One region of the Pseudomonas sp. NyZ201 genome, then DNA from elsewhere that is predicted to be linked to it. Evidence: predicted binding sites of a transcription regulator. Region 1 holds the regulator's gene; each other region holds the start of a gene.
What was found. Region 1 encodes sigma-54, which starts transcription at its own class of promoters, with help from an activator protein. Its sites were predicted from a motif close to ANTGGCATNNANNTTGCTNT; they were not measured.

Region 1 (6,732 bases):
AGCTGGCGGTTTTCGATGTGGATGGCGTGCTCACCGACGGCCGCCTGTACTTCCTCGAGGACGGCAGCGAGTTCAAGACTTTCAACACCCTCGACGGGCAAGGCATCAAGATGCTGATGAACTCGGGCGTGACCACCGCGATCATCAGCGGTCGCAAGACGCCCGTGGTCGAGCGCCGGGCGAAGAACCTCGGCATCCCGCACCTGTACCAGGGCCGCGAGGACAAGCTGGTGGTGCTGGACGAGCTTCTCGCCCAGCTCGGCCTAAGCTATGAAGAGGTCGCCTACCTGGGCGACGACCTGCCAGACCTGCCGGTGATTCGCCGGGTCGGCCTCGGCATGGCGGTGGCCAACGCGGCAGCGTTCGTCCGCCAGCACGCCCACGGCGTGACCCAGGCCCGCGGCGGTGAAGGTGCAGCCCGCGAATTCTGCGAGCTGATCCTGCAAGCCCAGGGCAACCTTGAAGCGGCAAACGCCCACTACCTGTAGAGCACGCCATGTTCAGCAAGAAGATTCGCAACATCGCGCTGTTCGGCGTGATTGCCCTGGTGTTCGGGGCGATCGGCTACTGGAACATCGTGCCCGAGCGCTTCCTTGACCAGCCAGCGGCCCAGGTCGACGAAAGCGCCATCGACTACTATGCGATCAATGCCCACAGTGTGCAGTTCCTGCCTGATGGCAAGCTGCAATACGAAATGACCGCGGACAAGGTCGAGCACCTCAAGGCCAGCGAAGTCACCCTGCTGACCAAGCCCGACCTGCAGATGTACCGCGGAACCACCTTCCCCTGGCACGTGCAGAGCGAGCGCGGCGAGGTCAACCCCGACGGAACCGAGGTGGAACTGATCGATTCGGTACGGGTAGCCCGCACCGACGAGAAGGATCGCACCACCATCATCACTTCCAGCCGCATGACGGTATTCCCGCAGAAGCAATATGCGCAAACCGAGCAAGACGTTAGAATCGACGGCGCCGGTGGCGTGACTACGGGCAAGGGAATGAAAGCGTATTTGAAAGACGGCAGGATGGACCTGCTGTCCAACGTAAGAGGACAGTATGAGGCTCGTTAAAACCCTCCCCTATTTGCTCAGCCTGAGCGCGGCACTGGGAAGCGCGAGCGCCTGGGCCCTGCCGAATGATCGCGAACAGCCCGTCCGCATCCAGGCCGACAGCGCCCAGATGGATGACAAGAACAAGGTCGCGACCTACACCGGCGACGTCATCATCACCCAGGGCTCGATGATGATCAAAGGCCATACGGTCACCGTCACCCTGAACCAGGCCGGCGATATCGACACCGCGACCTCGGTGGGCAACCTGGCCTACTTCGAGCAGCAGCAGGACGCCTCCAAGCCGGACAAGATGCAGGGTTACGCCAAGCAGATCCAGTACCAGGCGGGCAAGGACCTGATCGTCCTTACCGACCAGGCCAAGGTGATCAACGCCGGCAACACCACCGAGGGCGAGAAGATCGTCTACAACTCCAAGACCCAGGTCGCCACGGCCGGTCGCGGCGGCAAGGACATCAAGACCCCGCGCAATCGCATCGACATGGTGATCCAGCCGAAGAAGAAGGGCGAGTAATGGCGACCCTCAAAGCCCAGCACCTGGCCAAGAGCTACAAGAGCCGGCAAGTCGTGCGCGATGTCAGCCTGTCGATCGACAGCGGGCAGATCGTCGGCCTGCTCGGCCCGAACGGCGCCGGCAAGACCACCTGCTTCTACATGATCGTCGGCCTGGTCCAGGCCGACCAGGGCCGCGTGCTGATCGACGACCTGGACGTCAGCCACCAGCCCATGCACGGTCGCGCCCGCGCCGGCATCGGCTACCTGCCCCAGGAAGCCTCGATCTTCCGCAAGCTGTCGGTGGCCAACAACATCATGGCGATCCTGGAAACCCGCAAGGACCTCGATAGCGACGGCCGGCGCAAGGAGCTGGAAAGCCTGCTGCAGGAATTCCACATCAGCCATATTCGCGACAACCTCGGCATGAGCCTGTCCGGCGGTGAACGCCGCCGGGTGGAAATCGCCCGCGCCCTGGCCACCGCACCGAAGTTCATCCTGCTCGACGAACCCTTCGCCGGGGTGGACCCGATTTCGGTCGGCGACATCAAGCAGATCATCCATCACCTCAAGGCCAAGGGTATCGGTGTACTGATCACCGACCACAACGTCCGCGAGACCCTGGACATCTGCGAAACCGCGTACATCGTCAACGACGGCCAGCTGATCGCCGAGGGCGACGCGCAGACCATCCTCGCCAACCAGTTGGTGAAAGAGGTGTACCTCGGCCACGAGTTCCGGCTGTAGGTCGACATATCGGAGTGACCCGAGCGCTGGCATTGAGCCATTATTCCAGGCTTAATTGTTACAGCGCTCTAGGCAAACGCTACAATTTCAGGCATATAACTTGCTTAAAATTGGCGCCCAGCGCCCGTGTCGTAGATGGCGCATGCGCGCCGGCGAATAAGGTGTAAAGCCCCAGCCATGAAACCATCGCTCGTCCTAAGAATGGGCCAGCAACTGACGATGACCCCGCAGTTGCAACAGGCCATCCGTCTGCTCCAGCTCTCAACGCTGGACCTGCAGCAGGAAATCCAGGAAGCCCTGGAGTCCAATCCGATGCTCGAACGCCAGGAAGACGGCGACGACTTCGACAACAGCGACCCCATGGCCGACAACGCCGAGAGCAAGCCCGTCGCGGAGTCTCAGGAGAGCAGCTTCGAACAGTCCGCATCCACTGCGGAGAACCTCGAAGAAGGCGAATGGAACGAGCGCATCCCCAACGAACTGCCTGTCGATACCGCCTGGGAAGACATCTACCAGACCAGTGCCAGCAGCCTGCCCAGCAACGATGACGACGAGTGGGACTTCACTACCCGCACCTCGGCCGGCGAAAGCCTGCAAAGCCACCTGCTCTGGCAGCTCAACCTGGCACCGATGTCGGACACCGACCGCCTGATCGCCGTCACCCTGATCGACTGCATCAACAACCAGGGCTACCTCGACGAGACCCTGGAGGAAATCTGCGACTCCTTCGACCCTGAGCTGGATATCGAGCTGGACGAAGTCGAAGCCGTCCTGCACCGCATCCAGCAGTTCGAGCCTGCGGGCATCGGTGCGCGCAACCTGGGCGAGTGCCTGTTGCTGCAACTGCGCCAGCTGCCCGCCAGCACGCCGTGGATGAACGAAGCCCAGCGCCTGGTCAGCGACTACATTGACCTGCTCGGCAGCCGCGACTACAGCCAGCTCATGCGCCGCATGAAGCTCAAGGAAGACGAGCTGCGCCAGGTCATCGAGCTGGTGCAGAGCCTGAATCCGCGCCCCGGCTCGCAGATCGAGTCCAGCGAGCCGGAATACGTGGTGCCCGATGTCATCGTGCGCAAGGACAACGAACGCTGGCTGGTCGAACTGAACCAGGAAGCGGTGCCGCGCCTGCGGGTCAACCCGCAATATGCCGGCTTCGTCCGCCGCGCAGACACCAGCGCCGACAACACCTTCATGCGCAACCAGTTGCAGGAGGCGCGCTGGTTCATCAAGAGCCTGCAGAGCCGCAACGAGACCCTGATGAAGGTAGCGACCCAGATCGTCGAGCATCAGCGCGGCTTCCTCGACCATGGCGACGAGGCCATGAAGCCGCTGGTGCTGCATGACATCGCCGAGGCGGTGGGCATGCACGAGTCGACCATTTCCCGCGTCACCACGCAGAAATACATGCACACCCCTCGCGGCATCTACGAGCTGAAGTACTTCTTCTCCAGCCACGTCAGTACCTCCGAAGGGGGTGAATGCTCCTCCACCGCCATCCGCGCGATCATCAAGAAACTGGTTGCTGCGGAAAATCAGAAAAAGCCATTGAGTGACAGCAAGATCGCTGGTTTACTGGAGGCACAAGGCATCCAGGTAGCCCGTCGCACCGTCGCCAAGTACCGCGAATCCCTTGGCATTGCGCCATCGAGCGAACGCAAGCGATTGATGTGACATTCCCTGAGATGTGCCATCGCAATTCAGTGGCAGGCGCAACACCTGCCTCTTTATGCACGGCAATAAAGGAGAAGCAGTATGCAAGTCAACATCAGTGGACAACATGTAGAAGTTACTCCACCGCTTCGTGACTATGTCGAGCAGAAGCTCAAGCGCCTGGAGGGTCATTACGACCGCATCACCAACGTTCAGGTCATCATGAAGGTCGAGAAAATCCAGCAGAAAGTGGAAGCGACCTTGCAGATCCCTGGTGGCGAGGTGGTAGCGAACGCAGAGCACGAAGACATGTATGCCGCAATCGACCTCCTGACCGACAAGCTCGACCGCCAACTGAAAAAACACAAGGAAAAACAGCAAAGCCTGCTGCAAGGCGCAGCGGCCCGCTGATCCCACTCATCCATGATCCGACTTGAATCCATCCTGACCCCCGGCCGTTCCCTGGTGAACGTGCCGGGAGGCAGTAAAAAGCGCGTACTTGAACAGATCGCCAACCTGATCGGGACGGACGTTCCCGGACTGGACCGACAGGAAGTGTTCGAAAGCCTGATTGCCCGCGAGAAACTGGGCTCCACGGGCTTCGGCAACGGGATCGCGATTCCTCACTGCCGGCTCAAGGGCTGCGCCAGTCCGGTCAGTGCCTTGCTGCACCTGGATGCCCCCATCGATTTCGACGCCATCGACGGCGCCCCGGTAGACCTGCTGTTCGTCCTGCTGGTCCCGGAAGCCGCCACCGATGCGCACCTGGAGCTGCTGCGCCAGATTGCCAGCATGCTTGATCGCAAGGAAATTCGTGACAGGCTGCGCGCCGCCGACAGCAGCACCGCCCTGTACCAGGTTGTCCTGGACGGGCAGAACGAGTCCTGAGCATGCGCCTGGTCATCGTCAGCGGCCGTTCCGGATCGGGCAAGAGCACCGCCCTCGATGTCCTGGAAGACAACGGCTTCTACTGCATCGACAACCTCCCCGCCGGCCTGCTGCCGCAGTTGGCGGAAAGCGCGCTGATCAACACCGAATTGCTGCAGCCGCGGGTTGCGGTATCGATCGATGCTCGCAACCTGCCCAGCCACCTTACACGCTTCCCCGAATTGCTGGAGGAAGCGAGATCCAGGCATATCCAATGTGATGTGCTTTACCTGGACGCCGATGAAGACACCCTGCTCAAGCGCTTCTCCGAAACCCGGCGGCGTCATCCGCTGACCAACCAGGACCGTTCGCTCGCCGAAGCGATACGGGTCGAAAGCGAACTGCTGGGCCCCATCGCCGACCTGGCGGACCTGAAGATCGATACCACCAACCTGAACCTCTATCAGTTGCGTGACTCGATCAAATTGCGCCTGTTGAACCAGCCCGAGCCCGGTACCGCCTTCCTGATCGAGTCCTTCGGATTCAAACGCGGCATGCCGGTGGATGCCGATGTGGTGTTCGACGTGCGCTGCCTGCCGAACCCGTACTGGAAACCGGAACTGCGCGAGCACTCCGGCCAGGACCAGCCCGTCATCGATTACCTCGCGGCACAACCGGATGTGGAAGAGATGTTCCAGGACATATCGTCCTACCTGCTGAAATGGTTGCCACGCTTCGCCGCCAGCAACCGCGCCTACGTCACCGTTGCCATCGGCTGCACCGGCGGTCACCATCGCTCGGTCTACCTGACCGAACGCCTGGGCCAGTTGCTGCAACCCATATTGAAGAACGTCCAGGTCCGCCACCGCGACCTCTAGTCCACAGGATCCCACCCGCGATGCCCGCCATTGAAATCGAGATCATCAACAAGCTGGGGCTGCATGCCCGTGCTGCCGCCAAATTCGTCGGCGTGGCCGGCAAGTTTCCCTGCACGGTCAAGGTTGGGCGCGCGCCGGACAAGCTGGTGGACGGCAAGAGCATCATGGCGGTGATGATGCTGGCGGCGGGCAAGGGCACCACGGTGCACCTGTCTGCGGAAGGTGAGCAAGACAATGAAGCGATCCAGGCGCTGGTGGAATTGATCAACAATCGCTTTGATGAAGGCGAGTGAAGTCGCCACCCAGCCCCGAATGAAAAAGCCCGCCATTTGGCGGGCTTTTTCATTCGGGGCTGATGGTTTTGGGACTGCTCGCAGTCCATCGCAGGCAAGCCAGCTCCTGCAGGGCATTCAAAAGCACGACGCGGACACTGTGGGAGCTGGCTTGCCAGCGATTGGCCAGATCTGACAACAGTGCTGTAATTGCCGGCCTTATCGCAGCCTTTATCAAGACAGCGCGGTATCCATCACCATCATCAGGCAGAACCCGACGCACAGCCCCAGGCTGGCCAACCGGTGATGCCCGTTGGCCCGCGATTCGGGAATGATTTCCTGGGTGACCACCAGCAACATCGCCCCGGCCGCAAAGGCCAGCCCGAGCGGCAACAGCAGCTCGGCCACATTGACCAACCAGGCACACACCAATGCCGCCGCAGGCTCCACCAGTCCGGACGCCGCGCCGATCAGGAACGCCTTGAAGCGCGCCATCCCGGCGCCGGCCAGCACCAGCGCGATCACCAACCCTTCCGGTACGTCCTGCAAGGCGATGCCCATCGCCAGGCTGTCCGCGTCCGGCATGCCACCGCCGGCAGACACACCGATGGCCATGCCTTCCGGAATGTTGTGGGCAATGATGGCGATGACGAAGATCCAGATCCGCGCCGGTATCACCGGCTGGGTGCCGCAAGCCACCAGCGCCTCGGGCGAAGCGCTGGAGACCTGGCGATCCACCAGGTACAGGCACAACGCG
Region 2 (6,732 bases), 1.6 Mb from region 1:
ATGTCCGGCGGCCTGGTGGGGATCATCTCCGTGGCCCCCGGCCTGGACCTCTACCACCCCGGCCTGGCGTACCTGATCGGCATGGGCGTGGCCGCCGTGGCGCCGCTGGTCAACAACCTCCTGCTGAAATTCCGCCTCGACGACGCGGTCGGCGCATTCGCCGTGCATGGCTTCGGCGGCTTCGCCGGGCTGGTGATCAGTGGCGTGTTCCTGTCCGGCTACCCGAACATGAACGGCATGGCCGAGATCAGCTTCATGGGGCAACTGGGCGGTGCCGTGGTCATGGCGTCGCTCGGGTTCATTCCCGGCTACCTGGTGTCCTGGGCACTGAAGAAAGCGGGCGTGCTGCGGGTGCCGGCGCATGCCGAAGAGCGTGGCCTGGACCTCACCGAAGTACCGGCCCAGGCCTATCCGGAATGGAGCGGGATCTATGGCGAGCCGGTGAAAGCCAAGCCGGTGATGATCGCTGAAAGCAAAGCCACTGTCTGAGGGGAAACGCCATGAGCATCAGTACCTATGAAGGCGCCAGCGCCGTATTTACCTTTGCCGACAAACCTGCCGTACTGGCGGTGATCACCCTGGTGGTGATCGCCGCCACGCTGTATGCGCTGGTGACTACATTCGTGCATGAGAAGCACAGTTATGCGATGCCGGACGAAGATCTACCGAAGCTGAAGTAAAGCCACAAAGCGACGCGGACCCTGTGGGAGCGGGTTCACCCGCGATTGCGGTAGTGAGTTCACAATAGCAATCGCGGGTAAACCCGCTCCCACAAGGTCCCTGCAAATCAAAGAGTTATGTTTTGTTCTATCAGAGCTGGCTTGCCAGCGATGAGGCACTCAAACACACCACCTTAAGCAACCTGCCCATCCCCCACCAGCTTCAACCCGACAATCCCGCCGACGATCATCAACAGGCACACGCCCTTCAGCACACCCAGCGATTCCCCGAGAAATACACTCCCGTAGATCACCGTCCCCAGCGTGCCGATCCCCACCCACACCGCATAGGCCAGGCCCAGCGGCAGTTCCCTGACCGACAGGCTCAGCAGGTAGATGCTCAGGGCCAGGAACACCCCGCAATACAGGCTCGGCCACAAGCGGGTAAAACCATCGGTACGCGGAATGATCGAGGCATACAGCACTTCGCAGGCCCCGGCCGCCAGCAGATACGTCCATCCATTCAACCAGCCCACTGCCCTTCTCCTTTCATCACACAAGCAAACGCCGGCACAAAGCGCCGGCGCTGTTTTCACTCAGGGATCAGTTGGAATACTTGTATCCCACCTCGCCGTGCGCGGAGAGGTCCAGGCCGTCCACCTCGGACTCTTCATCCACCCGCAGCCCGCCACAGAACGCCGCGGCGATCTTGAAGGCGACCCAACTGCTGACGGCCGAGAAGACGATGCTGAACAGGATCGCCCCGCCATTGACCACCAGTTGCTCCATCAGCCCGCGACCTTCGGCAAAGCCCTGGCCACCGATGGCGGTGAGGGCGAACACCGGGGTCAGCAGGCCGCCGAGAATCCCTGCCACGCCATGCACGCCGAACACGTCGAAGGCGTCGTCCAGGCCGATCATCGGCTTGAGCTTGTCCACCGACCAGACGCACACGGGCCCTGCGATGAAGCCCAGCAGGATGGCGCCCATAGGGCCGACGAAACCGCAGGCGGGAGTGATTGCCACCAGGCCGGCGATGGCCCCGGAAATCGCGCCGAACAGGCTGGGACGACCGCGGTATTGCCATTCGACGATCAGCCAGCCAAGGGCACCGGCACAGCTGGCAAGCATGGTGTTGACCATCACCAGCATGGCGAAGCCGCTGGCGGCCAGGGCGCAGCCACCACAGAAGCCGAGCCAGCCGACCCAGAGCATGCAGCCACCGGTGTAGGTCATGGTCATGTTGTGCGGGGCCAGGGCCTGGGTGCCGAAACCGCGCCGGCGCCCGAGCATCCAGGCGCCGACCAGGGCGGCGATGCCGACGTTCAGGTGCACCACGTTGCCGCCGGCGAAATCCTGCACGCCAAGGTTGAACACCCAGCCGCCACCCCAGCCCATATGGGCCATGGGCAGGTAGTTGAGGGTCAGCCAGAAGGCCATGAACACCATCACCGCCGAGAACTTCATGCGCTCGGCAAACGCACCGACGATGATCGCCGGGGTGATCGCGGCGAACAGCAGCATGAACAGGAAGTACAGGTATTCAGGGATGGTGCCGGTGATCGAATCCTTGCCTACCCCGTGCAGGAACAACTTGTCCAGGCCACCGATGAACGACTGCAGCGAGCCGCCATCGGTGAAGGTCAGGCTGTAGCCATAAAGCGCGAATAGCACCGCGGCCAGGGACGCGGTACAGAACACCTGCATCAGGATCGACAGCACATTCTTGCTACGCGCCATGCCGCCATAGAACAGGGCAAGGCCGGGCAACATCATCAACAGCACCACCAGCGAACACAGGGCCACGAAGGCGGTGTCGCCGCTGTCGATGGCCGCCGGCGCGTCCTCGGCCAATGCCGACGTCGCGCCCAACATCAAGGAAAGGCCCAAGGTACCGCGGACCACAGGTGAATACCGGATCATTGCCCACTGCCTCCAATCGATGGCATGCCGGTGACCGCAGCGTCAAACGGGCCGGCATTCGTTATCGCTGCGGCGCACCGCAATGTTTGATAGCCAGGGGGACAACGCAAGCGCCTTGCCAAGTTGGGCAAAACGCCACGAATTCATGGCAATCGATTGAAAACAAAGGTGTTTGTCGGAGCGGACGCGGCATGGCATGCGGGCACGAAACGATTCCCCATAGGAAATTTAGTTTCTTTTAGTGCAATCAACGCTGACCCTTCACCAGTTTGGTGCTCCGGCTGCAAGCCCTCTGCCGTGGGGCTTTTCCTGTCCGGATCATCAGGATTTACGGCATACCGTCCACCAATAAAGTGATTGCAAACAAGAAACACTCGCAGATAATATCCGCGCGCATTTTCTTCTTGTCCTACAAATTTCGTCAGGATTCCAACCCCGATGCGCCGTACCATCGTCTCGCTCTGCCTGCTCCACGCCGTCCCTGCCCTGGCCCTCGCCGCCGAACCCAGCCTCCAGCTCGAAGCCGTGAACATCAACGACAGCGCCGACTACGAGCGCGCCGATGGGCCGGTGCAGGGCTACAAGGCCACCCGGTCGGCCAGTGCGACACGCACCGACACCGCCCTGCACGAAACGCCGCAGTCGGTCAGCGTGGTGCCTCGCGCAGTGCTGGAAGACACCGGCGCAACCCGCCTGCAGGACGCCCTCGACTACGCCGGAGGCGTTGGCCGGGCCAACAATTTCGGGGCCCAGGGCCTGACCACCGTCACCGTGCGCGGCTTCACCACCGGTGAGTACTACCGCAATGGCTTCCCGATGAACCGCGGCTATCCTGGCGCGCCGGACTCGGCCATCGTCGAGCGCCTGGAGGTGATCCGCGGCCCGGCCACCAGCCTGTATGGACGTGGCGACCCCGGCGGCACCTTCAACGTGGTCACCAAGCAGCCATTGCCCGAATCGAAGGTCACCGTCGGCAGCCAGCTCGATGACCAGGGCATGCACCGCGCCACCCTCGATGCCACTGGCCCGCTCAACCAGGACGGCAGCCTGGCCTATCGCCTCAACGTGCTCGGCGAAGGTGGCGAGAGCTTCCGCGATGACGTGGAAAGCGAGCGCTACGAAGTGGCGCCGGTGCTCAGCTGGCAGGTCAACGACGCCACGAAGATCGTTTTCGAAGGCGACTTCATGCGCAACAACCATCCGCTGGACCGCGGCCTGACCCGCTATGCCACGCAACAGGGCAGCGCCTCGCGGGACACCTATCTGTGGGAGAAAGGCAGCGACAACCTGCTGCATAACGATAACGACATGGCCCAGGTACGCTTCGAGCATCTGCTCAACGACGACTGGACCCTGGCCGGTGGCGTGCAATGGCTGGACGGGTCGCTGCAAGGCAACGCCGTGGAAGCCAACGCACTCCAGGCCGATGGCCGCACCCTTGGGCGCAACTTCAACTGGCGCAAGCTGGAATGGTCCGACCGCGATTACCAGTTGAACCTGACCGGTCACTTCGACACCGGGGCGTTCAGCCACACCCTGCTCACCGGCATCGAATACGAGGACTACGACTACCAGTCGATCATCCTGCGTTCGGCAGCCGGCGCCAGCGCCTACCCGATCGATATCTACCATCCGGTGCTCGGCCAGCCGCGCCCGGCCCTGACCCGCACCACCACCCACGACAAGGAAAACCTCAAGACCTGGGCGTTCTTCATCCAGGACCAGGTGGCCCTGACCGAGCGCCTCAAGGCCCTGGCCGGCGCCCGCTTCGAACGTTTCGAGCACGACTACGACAACCGGCTCAACAGCACCGGCGACTTCACCAAGGCCGAGAACGGCGTGACCCCGCGCCTGGGCCTGCTCTACGACCTGACCGACACTGTCGCGGTCTACGCCAACACCGCACGCTCGTTCAAGCCCAACAGCGGCGCGGCCCGTGAAGGCGGTGGTTTCGATCCGGAAAAAGGCCGGTCGTGGGAGCTGGGGGTGAAATGGGAAGCCCTGGAACGCCAGCTCGCGGTGGACGCGGCGATCTACCACATCGTCAAGGAAAACGTGCTGACCCGCGACCCGATCGACCCGACCTACAGCATCGCTGCCGGCGAGGTTCGCAGCCGTGGCCTGGACATCAACGTCGCCGGCAACATCACCCCCGAATGGCGGGTGATCGGTGGCTACGCCTATGTCGATGCCGAAGTGACCAAGGACAACCGCCTGCCCACCGGCACGCGCCTGGCGAACATCCCGCGCAACAGCTTCAGCCTGCTCAACACCTATGAATTCCAGGACGGCCTGGCCAAGGGCCTGGGCCTGGGTGTCGGGGTGAAATACGTCGATGATCGCAACGGCCAGACCGAAGCGGTGACCTACACCATGGAGCGCTATAGCGTTGTCGACCTGTTGAGCTTCTACAAGGTCAACGAGCATGTGCGCCTGAACCTGGACGTGAAGAACCTGTTCAACAAGGGCTATGACGAAGGTGCGTTCAATACCTATGCCTATCCGGGAGCACCGCGCACGGTGCAGGCCGGGGTGGCGTACACCTTCTAGATTCCAAGGCTGACAGCAAATCCTGTGGGACCGAAATCGCGGGTGAACCCGCTCCCACAGGGTTCTCGGCAGGCCCTCAATATCGAGGCTTGCCGCAGCCAGTGTGGGAGCGGGTTCACCCGCGATAGCGTCAGGTCAGGTAACACAGATATCAGTAGATAACGCGATAGATCGCCTCAACCTCCCCCACATCCATATCCCGCGGATTGCTGTCGATCAGCCGCTGCAACCCGCCGACCACATCCGCGGCCATGCCCGGGATCGCCGCTTCATCCACGCCAAGCTTCGACAAGCGCAGTTCCAGCCCGCTGTCGCGCACCAGCCCTTCGATAGCCTGGACAAAGGCTTCGGCCGCAGCCCCTTCGTCAGTGAACACCGCTCCCGGCAACAGATGCCCCGCCAGTTCCGCATACAGCCCCCGTGCCGCTTCGAGGTTGAAGCGGATCATCGGTGCCATGACCAGCGCATTGGCATGTCCATGGGGAATGTGGAAGCGCGCCCCCAACGGATAGGCCAACCCGTGGATGGCGGCCACCGAGGCATTGACGAAGGCCATCCCGGCCATCAGCGAGCCTTGCAGCATCGCTTCCCGCGCCGCCACGTCGCGACCGTCCGCCAGCACCTTGCGCAGGTTGCCGCCGAGCAGCCTTAGCGCCGTGGTCGCCAGGCCATCGGAGATGGGGTTCTTGCGCGTGCGGCTGGTGTACGCCTCGATGGCATGCACCATGGCATCCAACCCGGTGGCGGCCGTGACCTGCGCCGGCAGGCCGAGGGTCAGTTCGGGGTCGAGCAGTGCCACGTCCGGCATCAGTTGCGCCGAGTACACCGCCTGCTTGCGCTGCTGCTCGTCGGTAATCACCGAGACCCAGGTCACTTCAGAGCCGGTGCCCGCCGTGGTCGGCACCAGCACCAGCGGTACGCGCCGCCCTTGGGCCTTGTCGGTGCCGTACAGGTCCTCCAGAGGCTGATCGCTGTTGACCAGCAAGGCCACCAGCTTGGCGGCATCCAGCGAGCTGCCGCCGCCCAGGCCCAGCACGCCATCGGCGGCGAATGCCCGTCCCCGCTCAACCGCCTGCCTGACCACGGTAACCGGCGGATCCGCCACTACCTGGTCGAACACCGCCACCTGGCAACCTGCCGCTTCCAGCGCCGCTACGGCCGTGGCGGCAAAGCCCAGCCTGACGATGCCCGGATCACAGACCAGCAGCACCCGCCCCGCCCCCAGCCCGGCAAACACCTCGCCGATGCTGCCCAGGCTCCCCGCCGCGCAGACGATGCGCGGCACGCTTCTGAATTCATGGTTCATCGCGAGCGGCCCTCACAACACCGAGGCATAGATGGCCCGCGCATCGTCACGGGTGACCGGACGCGGATTGTTGACCAGCAGGCGCTGGACCTTCATCGCGTCGTCGCTGAGGCGGTCGAGGTCCTCCTCGGTGACCCCGACTTCGGCCAGGCGCTGGGCAAACGGCATCCGCTCGACCAGCGCCGTGATGAAGCCGATAAAGGCTTCGCAGGCCGCCGCCGGGCTGTCGAAACGCTGCCCCGGCAACACGCTTGGCGCCAGCTCGGCATACAGGTCCTGCGCGGCGCTGCGATT
Region 3 (6,732 bases), 2.6 Mb from region 1:
CAACCTGACCCTTGCCGCCAAGGCGGTCGATGCGCCGGGCGACAGCCTGGCGGACTGGCAGATCATTGCCCGGGTCGCCTGTGCCATGGGCTATGAGGAAGGTTTCAGCTACACCAGCGCCGAGCAGGTCTTCGACGAAATCCGCCAGGCCTGGAACCCGGCCACTGGCTACGACCTGCGCGGTCTGGACTACCCGAAACTGCGCGCAGGCCCGCAACAGTGGCCGTTCGAGCCGGGGCGCGCGACCTCCCGCAGCCCGCTGCGCTACCTGAATGACGGCCTGAGCCAGGCCCTGCGGGAAAACGCAGCGGGTGAGCGCCCGGCAATCAGCTTCCCCACCGCGTCGGGCAAGGCACGTTTCTTCGCTCGTCCCTGGTTGCCGCCTGCCGAATTGCCGGATGAATCCTATCCGCTGGTGCTCAATACCGGACGTGTGCAGCACCAGTGGCACACCCTTACCAAGACCGGCAAGGTTGCCAGCCTCAACAGGCTGGATCCGGGGCCCTTCGTTGAAATCCACCCGGCCGACGCAGCCGATCTCGGAATCATCGACAAGGACCAGGTACAGATTCGCTCCCGTCGTGGCCAGGCGGTACTGCCGGCGCGGATCACTACCCGGGTGATGCCGGGCAACTGCTTTGCGCCGTTTCACTGGAACGATCTGTATGGTGAGCAACTGGCAATCAATGCACTGACTTGCGATGCGGTCGATCCGCTTTCCCTGCAGCCGGCCTTCAAGCACTGCGCCGTAGCCCTGACCCGGGTCGCTGGCGAGCGGATAGACGCCCTGGAACTGCAACCCGCCGTCACCGAGCCCCCTGACGACCGCCAGCGCCATTTGGTGCTTTGGGCCTCGCAGACCGGCAACAGCCAGACCCTCGCCGAGCGTTGCGCCAGGCATTTGCGGGCGGCCGGCCTGGCGGTGCACCTGGAATGCATGGATGCCGCGCGGCCGGAGCAGGTCGGTGCGGCCGCCAGCCTGCTGTTGATCGCCAGCACCTTCGGCGATGGCGAGGCGCCGGACAGCGGCGTGGCGTTCTGGCAGGCGCTGCAAGGCGAAGCCGGGGATTGGACCAGGCGGCCCTACGCGGTGCTGGCGCTGGGTGACTCCAGCTACGACCGGTTCTGTGGCTTCGGGCGCAAGCTGGACCAGCGCCTGGCCGAGCTGGGCGGCCAGCGCATGCTGGAGCGGGTGGACTGCGAGCCGGAGTTCGACGAGCCTTTCGCCGAATGGTTGGCGGCGCTGACGGCCACGCTGGCGAATGGGCAAGCACCGCTGGCGGTCGCCGAGAGCGAGACACCGGTGGTCGGCAAGTACAACCCGGTGCCTGCTCGCCTGCTGGACAACCGCCTGCTCAGCGGGCCGGGTGCCAGCAAGGAAACCCGGCAGATCGTCTTCGACCTGGGCGACTGTGGGCTGAGCTACCAGGCCGGCGATGCCCTCGGTGTGTGGCCGCGCAACTGCCCGGAACTGGTGGATGAATTCCTGCGGCGCACCGGCCTCGATGGTGACGCCGAAGTCGATTGCAAAGGCCGGATGCCGCTGGCCACTGCGCTGGCCGGACGACTGGACATCACCCGCATCACCCCGCGGATCCTGCAGAAGGTCACCGGCCTGCCCACGGACAAGGCTGCGCTCGATGACTGGCTGTGGGGGCGGCAACTGGTGGACCTGCTTGCCGAATTTCCCCTGGCGCTTTCCCTGGACGAGTGGCTGGCGCTGCTCAAGCCCTTGCAGCCGCGCCTGTACTCGATCAGTTCCAGCCCGAGGCGGCACCCGACGCAGGTTCACCTGACGATGTCCACCGTACGCTACGGGCGGCGCAAGGGCGTGTGTTCGAGTTTCCTCGCCGACCGCGCACAGGGCCTGCACGTCGACATCTTCCCGCAACCGACGGCCAGCTTCCGTTTGCCGGATAACGACGAGGTGCCGGTGATCATGGTCGGGCCGGGCACCGGCGTCGCGCCGTTTCGTGCATTTCTCCAGGAACGCGAGGCGCGACAGGCGCGCGGGCGCAACTGGCTGTTCTTTGGCGAGCAGCACCAGGCGTGCGATTTCTACTACCGGGATGAACTGCTGGCCTGGTGCGAGTCCGGCTTGCTGACCCGGCTGGACACGGCGTTCTCCCGTGACCAGGAACGGAAGATCTACGTGCAGCAGCGCATGCAGGAGCAGGGTGCGGAGTTGTGGCGCTGGTTGCAGGAGGGGGCGTTCTTCTACGTGTGCGGCGATGCTTCGCGGATGGCCAGGGATGTGGATGCGGCGTTGAAGGCGGTGGTAGCGGAGCATGGCGGGATGAGTATCGATGAGGCTGCCGCGTATGTGGCGCAGATGGGGAAGGACAAGCGGTATCTGCGAGATGTGTATTGATCTCTCGGTCCCCATCGCCGGCAACGCCGGCTCCCACAAGGTTCTGCATGCACCGCCACACTGTGGGAGCCGGCGTTGCCGGCGATGAGGCCGGGAAGGTCTGCAAAAAGACATGCTCCAAAACGGTGACTCCCGCACCAGCATGGTTCAGAAAATTCACCCGCTAAACCCTGAAATCCCCGGAAATCAGGCCCTGCCAGCACTTGGCACAGTCCCTGCTTTTACCTTTCCACAACGTCCCGGGTGGTCAACGTCGATCACCGCACCGGACCACAACGATCAAGACCAGGCAAAGGCGCCTGGAGCTTCGGCTCCAGGCGCCTTTTTTTGTGTTTTTTCCGGGGCACGCCCCGCACCGTGAGGAACCGCGCATGAACGCTTTCGCGTCCATCCAACAACGAGAAAAGCTGGTTATCGTCGGCAACGGCATGGTTGGCCATCACTGCGTCGAGCAATTGATCGAACGCGGCGCCCTGGGGCGTTTCGAGGTGCGGGTATTCGGCGAGGAGCGCCAGCGCGCCTATGACCGCGTGCACCTGTCCGAATACTTCGGCGGCAGCGACGCCGAAGCCCTGGCCCTGGGCGACGCCGGCCTGTACGCCGAACACGGTGTGGCCCTGCATCTGCACGAGGCTGTGCTGGAAGTGGACCGCGAGCGCCGCGAAGTGGTGACCAGCGCCGGCCGTTATGCCTACGACCGTCTGATCCTCGCTACCGGGTCCTATCCCTTCGTCCCGCCGATCGAGGGTTCCGAAGGCGCGGCGCGCCTGGTCTATCGCACCCTCGACGACCTCGACAACATCCGTGCCGCCGCCGCCAGCGCCCGGCGCGGGGTGGTGGTCGGTGGTGGCCTGCTTGGCCTGGAAGCGGCCAACGCCCTCAAGTCCCTCGGCCTGGAAGCCCATGTGGTGGAATTCGCCCCGCGCCTGATGCCGGTGCAACTGGACGCTGAAGGCGGAGCGGCGCTGCGTGCGCGGATCGAGGCACTTGGGGTCGGTGTGCACCTGTCCCGCGCCACCCAGGCCATCGTTGCAGGCGAGGAGTACCGCTACCGGATGAACTTCGACGGCGGCGAGTTCCTCGAAACCGACCTGATCGTGTTCTCCGCCGGTATCCGCCCCCAGGACGCCCTGGCCCGCGCCTGCGGTCTGGACGTAGCCCCCCGTGGCGGCGTGGTGATCGATGGCGAGTGCCGCAGCAGCGATCCGCAGATCTACGCCATCGGCGAATGCGCGTCGTGGAATGGCAGCGTATTCGGCCTGGTCGCCCCGGGCTACAGCATGGCGCGCAACCTGGCGGCGGCCCTGGCCGGGCAACCGTCGGTTGCCTTCGCTGGCGCCGATATGTCGACCAAGCTCAAGCTGCTGGGCGTCGATGTCGGTTCCATCGGCGATGCCCACGGCGCCACCCCGGGCTCGCGCAGCTACCGCTTCATCGACGAAGGCGGCAGCAGCTATCGCCGGCTGGTGCTGGACGCCAGCGGCAAGCGGGTGATCGGCGCAGTGCTGGTGGGTGACAACAGCTACTACGACACCCTGCTGCAATACGCCCAGAACGGCATCGCCGTACCCGCCGATCCTTCGGCACTGATCCTCCCGCAATCCTCCGGTGCCCCCGCCCTGGGCGCCGATGCCCTGCCGGACAGTGCGACCATCTGCTCCTGCCACAACGTCAGCAAGGGGGCGATCTGCGCCGCCATCGACAGCGGTTGCGCCGACCTCGCGGCGGTCAAGGGCTGCACCAAGGCGGCCAGCGGTTGCGGCGGCTGCGCGGCCTTGCTCAAGCAGGTGTTCGAGCATGAACTGACGGCGCGCGGCGTGGCCGTGGACAAGAGCCTTTGCGAACACTTCGCCTATACCCGCCAGGAGCTTTATGCGCTGGTGCGGGTGGAAGGCATCCGCGATTTCGACGAACTGCTCGCCCGCCACGGCAAGGGCCACCTGGGCTGCGACATCTGCAAACCCACGGTCGGCTCGATCCTCGCTTCGTGCTGGAACCAGCCGATCATGGACCCGGCGCTGGTGCCGCTGCAGGACACCAACGACACCTTCATGGCCAACATGCAGAAGAACGGCACCTACTCGGTGGTGCCGCGCATCCCTGGCGGCGAGATCACCCCGGACAAGCTGATCGTGATCGGCGAGGTGGCGAAGAAATACGATCTCTACACCAAGATCACCGGCGGCCAGCGTATCGACCTGTTCGGCGCGCAACTGCACGAACTGCCGCTGATCTGGGAAGAACTGATTGCTGCCGGCTTCGAGACCGGGCATGCCTATGGCAAGTCGACGCGCACGGTGAAGTCCTGCGTGGGCAGCACCTGGTGCCGCTACGGGGTGCAGGACAGCGTGAAGATGGCCCTGCACCTGGAAGACCGCTACAAGGGCCTGCGTTCGCCGCACAAACTCAAGTTCGCCGTGTCCGGCTGCACCCGCGAATGCGCCGAGGCGCAGAGCAAGGATATCGGCGTGATCGCTACCGAGAAGGGCTGGAACCTTTATGTCTGCGGTAATGGCGGCATGCGTCCGCGTCATGCCGAACTGTTCGCCACCGACCTGGATGACGCCACGCTGGTGCGGCTGATCGATCGCTTGCTGATGTTCTACATCCGCACCGCCGACAAGCTGCAGCGCACGTCGGTCTGGCGCGAGAACCTGGAGGGCGGGCTGGACTACCTCAAGCAGGTGATCCTCGACGACAGCCTGGGCCTGGCGGCCGAACTGGAAGCGCAGATGCAGCACGTGGTCGATCGTTATGAGTGCGAATGGGCAAACGCTCTCAAGGACCCGGAAAAGCTCAAGCGTTTCCGTACCTTCGTCAACGACCAGCGAGCCGACCCGGACCTGCACTTCGTCCGCGAACGCGGGCAGCGCCGGCCGATTGCCGCTGCCGAGCTGCACCTGATTCCCGTCACCGAGGAGGTGCTCTGATGAGCCAGACGAATGCTGTTGTGAACCCGCCGGTCGAATGGACGCCGGTCTGTGCCGAAACCGACCTGGTTGCACGTTCCGGGGTAGTGGTCTGGCACCAGGGCGCCCAGGTCGCGCTGTTCTATGTGCCGGGAGCCGAAACCGAGGTGCATGCACTGGACAACCACGATCCGCTCTCCGGGGCCAATGTGATCGGGCGGGGGTTGATCGGCAGCCTGAAGGGCGAGTTGGTGGTGGCGTCGCCGTTGTACAAGCAGCATTTCTGCTTGCGCGATGGGCGCTGCCTGGAGGATGAACAACAGGCTTTGCGGGTGTGGCCGGTACGGGTGAATGAGGGGCGGGTGGAAATCGCGGGCTGACATGTAACCGGGTTGCCCCACAGGTACAGCGGTGCTCTCGGGAACACTGGTGAACCTGTGGGAGCTGGCTTGCCAGCGATAGGGCCCTCAAACCCGGCACAAAAATGTCAGGACACAGATACACTCCCACCTCATGAACCTCGACACCCGCATCAAATTCCGCCACCTCCTGTGCTTTCTCGAAATCGCCCGCCAGGGCAGTTTCGCCAAGGCCGCAGATGCCGTGGCCATTACCCAGCCGGCGATTTCCAAGACCCTCAAGGAACTCGAAGACCTGCTCCAGACCCGCCTGTTCGAACGCGGCCGCCAGGGCGTCGAGCTGACCCCGGCCGGCGTGCGTTTCATGCGCTACGCAGGGCCTTGCGTGCAGGCCCTGCGCGAAGGCGTCAGCAGCCTGCGAGGCGAAGAGCACGCGCCGCCGCAGGTCAGGGTCGGCGTGTTGTCCACTGTCGAAAGCCTGCTCATGCCGGAGGTCATCCGCCGCCTGCACCAGCGCCATGCGGCCCTGGTAGTCAGCGTCGCCACCGGCCCCAGCGCCCATCTGCTGGCGCAGTTGCACGTGGGCGAACTGGACCTGGTGATCGGCCGCATGACCGACAGCCCGCAGATCCAGGGCCTGCTGTTCGAGCACCTGTACAGCGAGTCGATGTCGCTGGTGGTGCGTCCGGGCCATCCACTGCTGGCCAGCGACCCGCTGGAGCGCGCGCGCCTTGCCGACTACCCGCTGGTGCTGCCGCTGGCCGGCACCACGATCCGCAAGCATGCCGACAGCCTGTTCGTGCAATGCGCCATCGAGCAGCCGCGCCAGCGTCTGGAAACCCTGTCCCCGGCCCTGAGCCGGCGTTATGTGCAGGGTAGCGATGCGGTCTGGGTCGCGCCCCGGGATGCGGTGCGGGTCGATCTGGACCGCGGCGAGCTGCACGAGCTCGACCTGGGCGTCAGCGAACCCGGTGGTTCCGTGGGGATTTGCAGCAACGCGGCCTTGCCCGCCACGCTGCCGGCGCAATGGCTATGTGAAGTGTTGCGCGAAGTTGCAGCACAATACCGGGACGGCGACTACCCGTGAGGCCGG

Region 2: ACPFMA_RS16215 (ammonium transporter) is a predicted target of sigma-54. The motif match lies at 2,686-2,705, and genes of this name have one in related genera.
Region 3: nirB (nitrite reductase large subunit NirB) is a predicted target of sigma-54. The motif match lies at 2,574-2,593, and genes of this name have one in related genera.

The regions. Positions count from the first base shown of each region.
Region 1 covers NZ_CP187557.1:5,266,585-5,273,316, forward strand. The annotation lists gene ACPFMA_RS23635 (KdsC family phosphatase) at 1-488, shown strand, start outside; gene lptC (LPS export ABC transporter periplasmic protein LptC) at 497-1,069, shown strand; gene lptA (lipopolysaccharide transport periplasmic protein LptA) at 1,056-1,583, shown strand; gene lptB (LPS export ABC transporter ATP-binding protein) at 1,583-2,308, shown strand; gene ACPFMA_RS23655 (RNA polymerase factor sigma-54) at 2,486-3,979, shown strand; gene hpf (ribosome hibernation-promoting factor, HPF/YfiA family) at 4,061-4,369, shown strand; gene ptsN (PTS IIA-like nitrogen regulatory protein PtsN) at 4,382-4,846, shown strand; gene rapZ (RNase adapter RapZ) at 4,849-5,703, shown strand; gene ACPFMA_RS23675 (HPr family phosphocarrier protein) at 5,724-5,996, shown strand; gene ACPFMA_RS23680 (ZIP family metal transporter) at 6,210-6,732, opposite strand, start outside.
Region 2 covers NZ_CP187557.1:3,665,296-3,672,027, forward strand. The annotation lists gene ACPFMA_RS16200 (ammonium transporter) at 1-489, shown strand, start outside; gene ACPFMA_RS16205 (hypothetical protein) at 501-680, shown strand; gene ACPFMA_RS16210 (DMT family transporter) at 854-1,195, opposite strand; gene ACPFMA_RS16215 (ammonium transporter) at 1,263-2,582, opposite strand; gene ACPFMA_RS16220 (hypothetical protein) at 2,726-3,034, opposite strand; gene ACPFMA_RS16225 (TonB-dependent siderophore receptor) at 3,021-5,132, shown strand; gene ACPFMA_RS16230 (iron-containing alcohol dehydrogenase) at 5,284-6,438, opposite strand; gene ACPFMA_RS16235 (iron-containing alcohol dehydrogenase) at 6,451-6,732, opposite strand, start outside.
Region 3 covers NZ_CP187557.1:1,548,331-1,555,062, forward strand. The annotation lists gene ACPFMA_RS07140 (molybdopterin-dependent oxidoreductase) at 1-2,371, shown strand, start outside; gene nirB (nitrite reductase large subunit NirB) at 2,743-5,301, shown strand; gene nirD (nitrite reductase small subunit NirD) at 5,301-5,660, shown strand; gene pcaQ (pca operon transcription factor PcaQ) at 5,794-6,726, shown strand.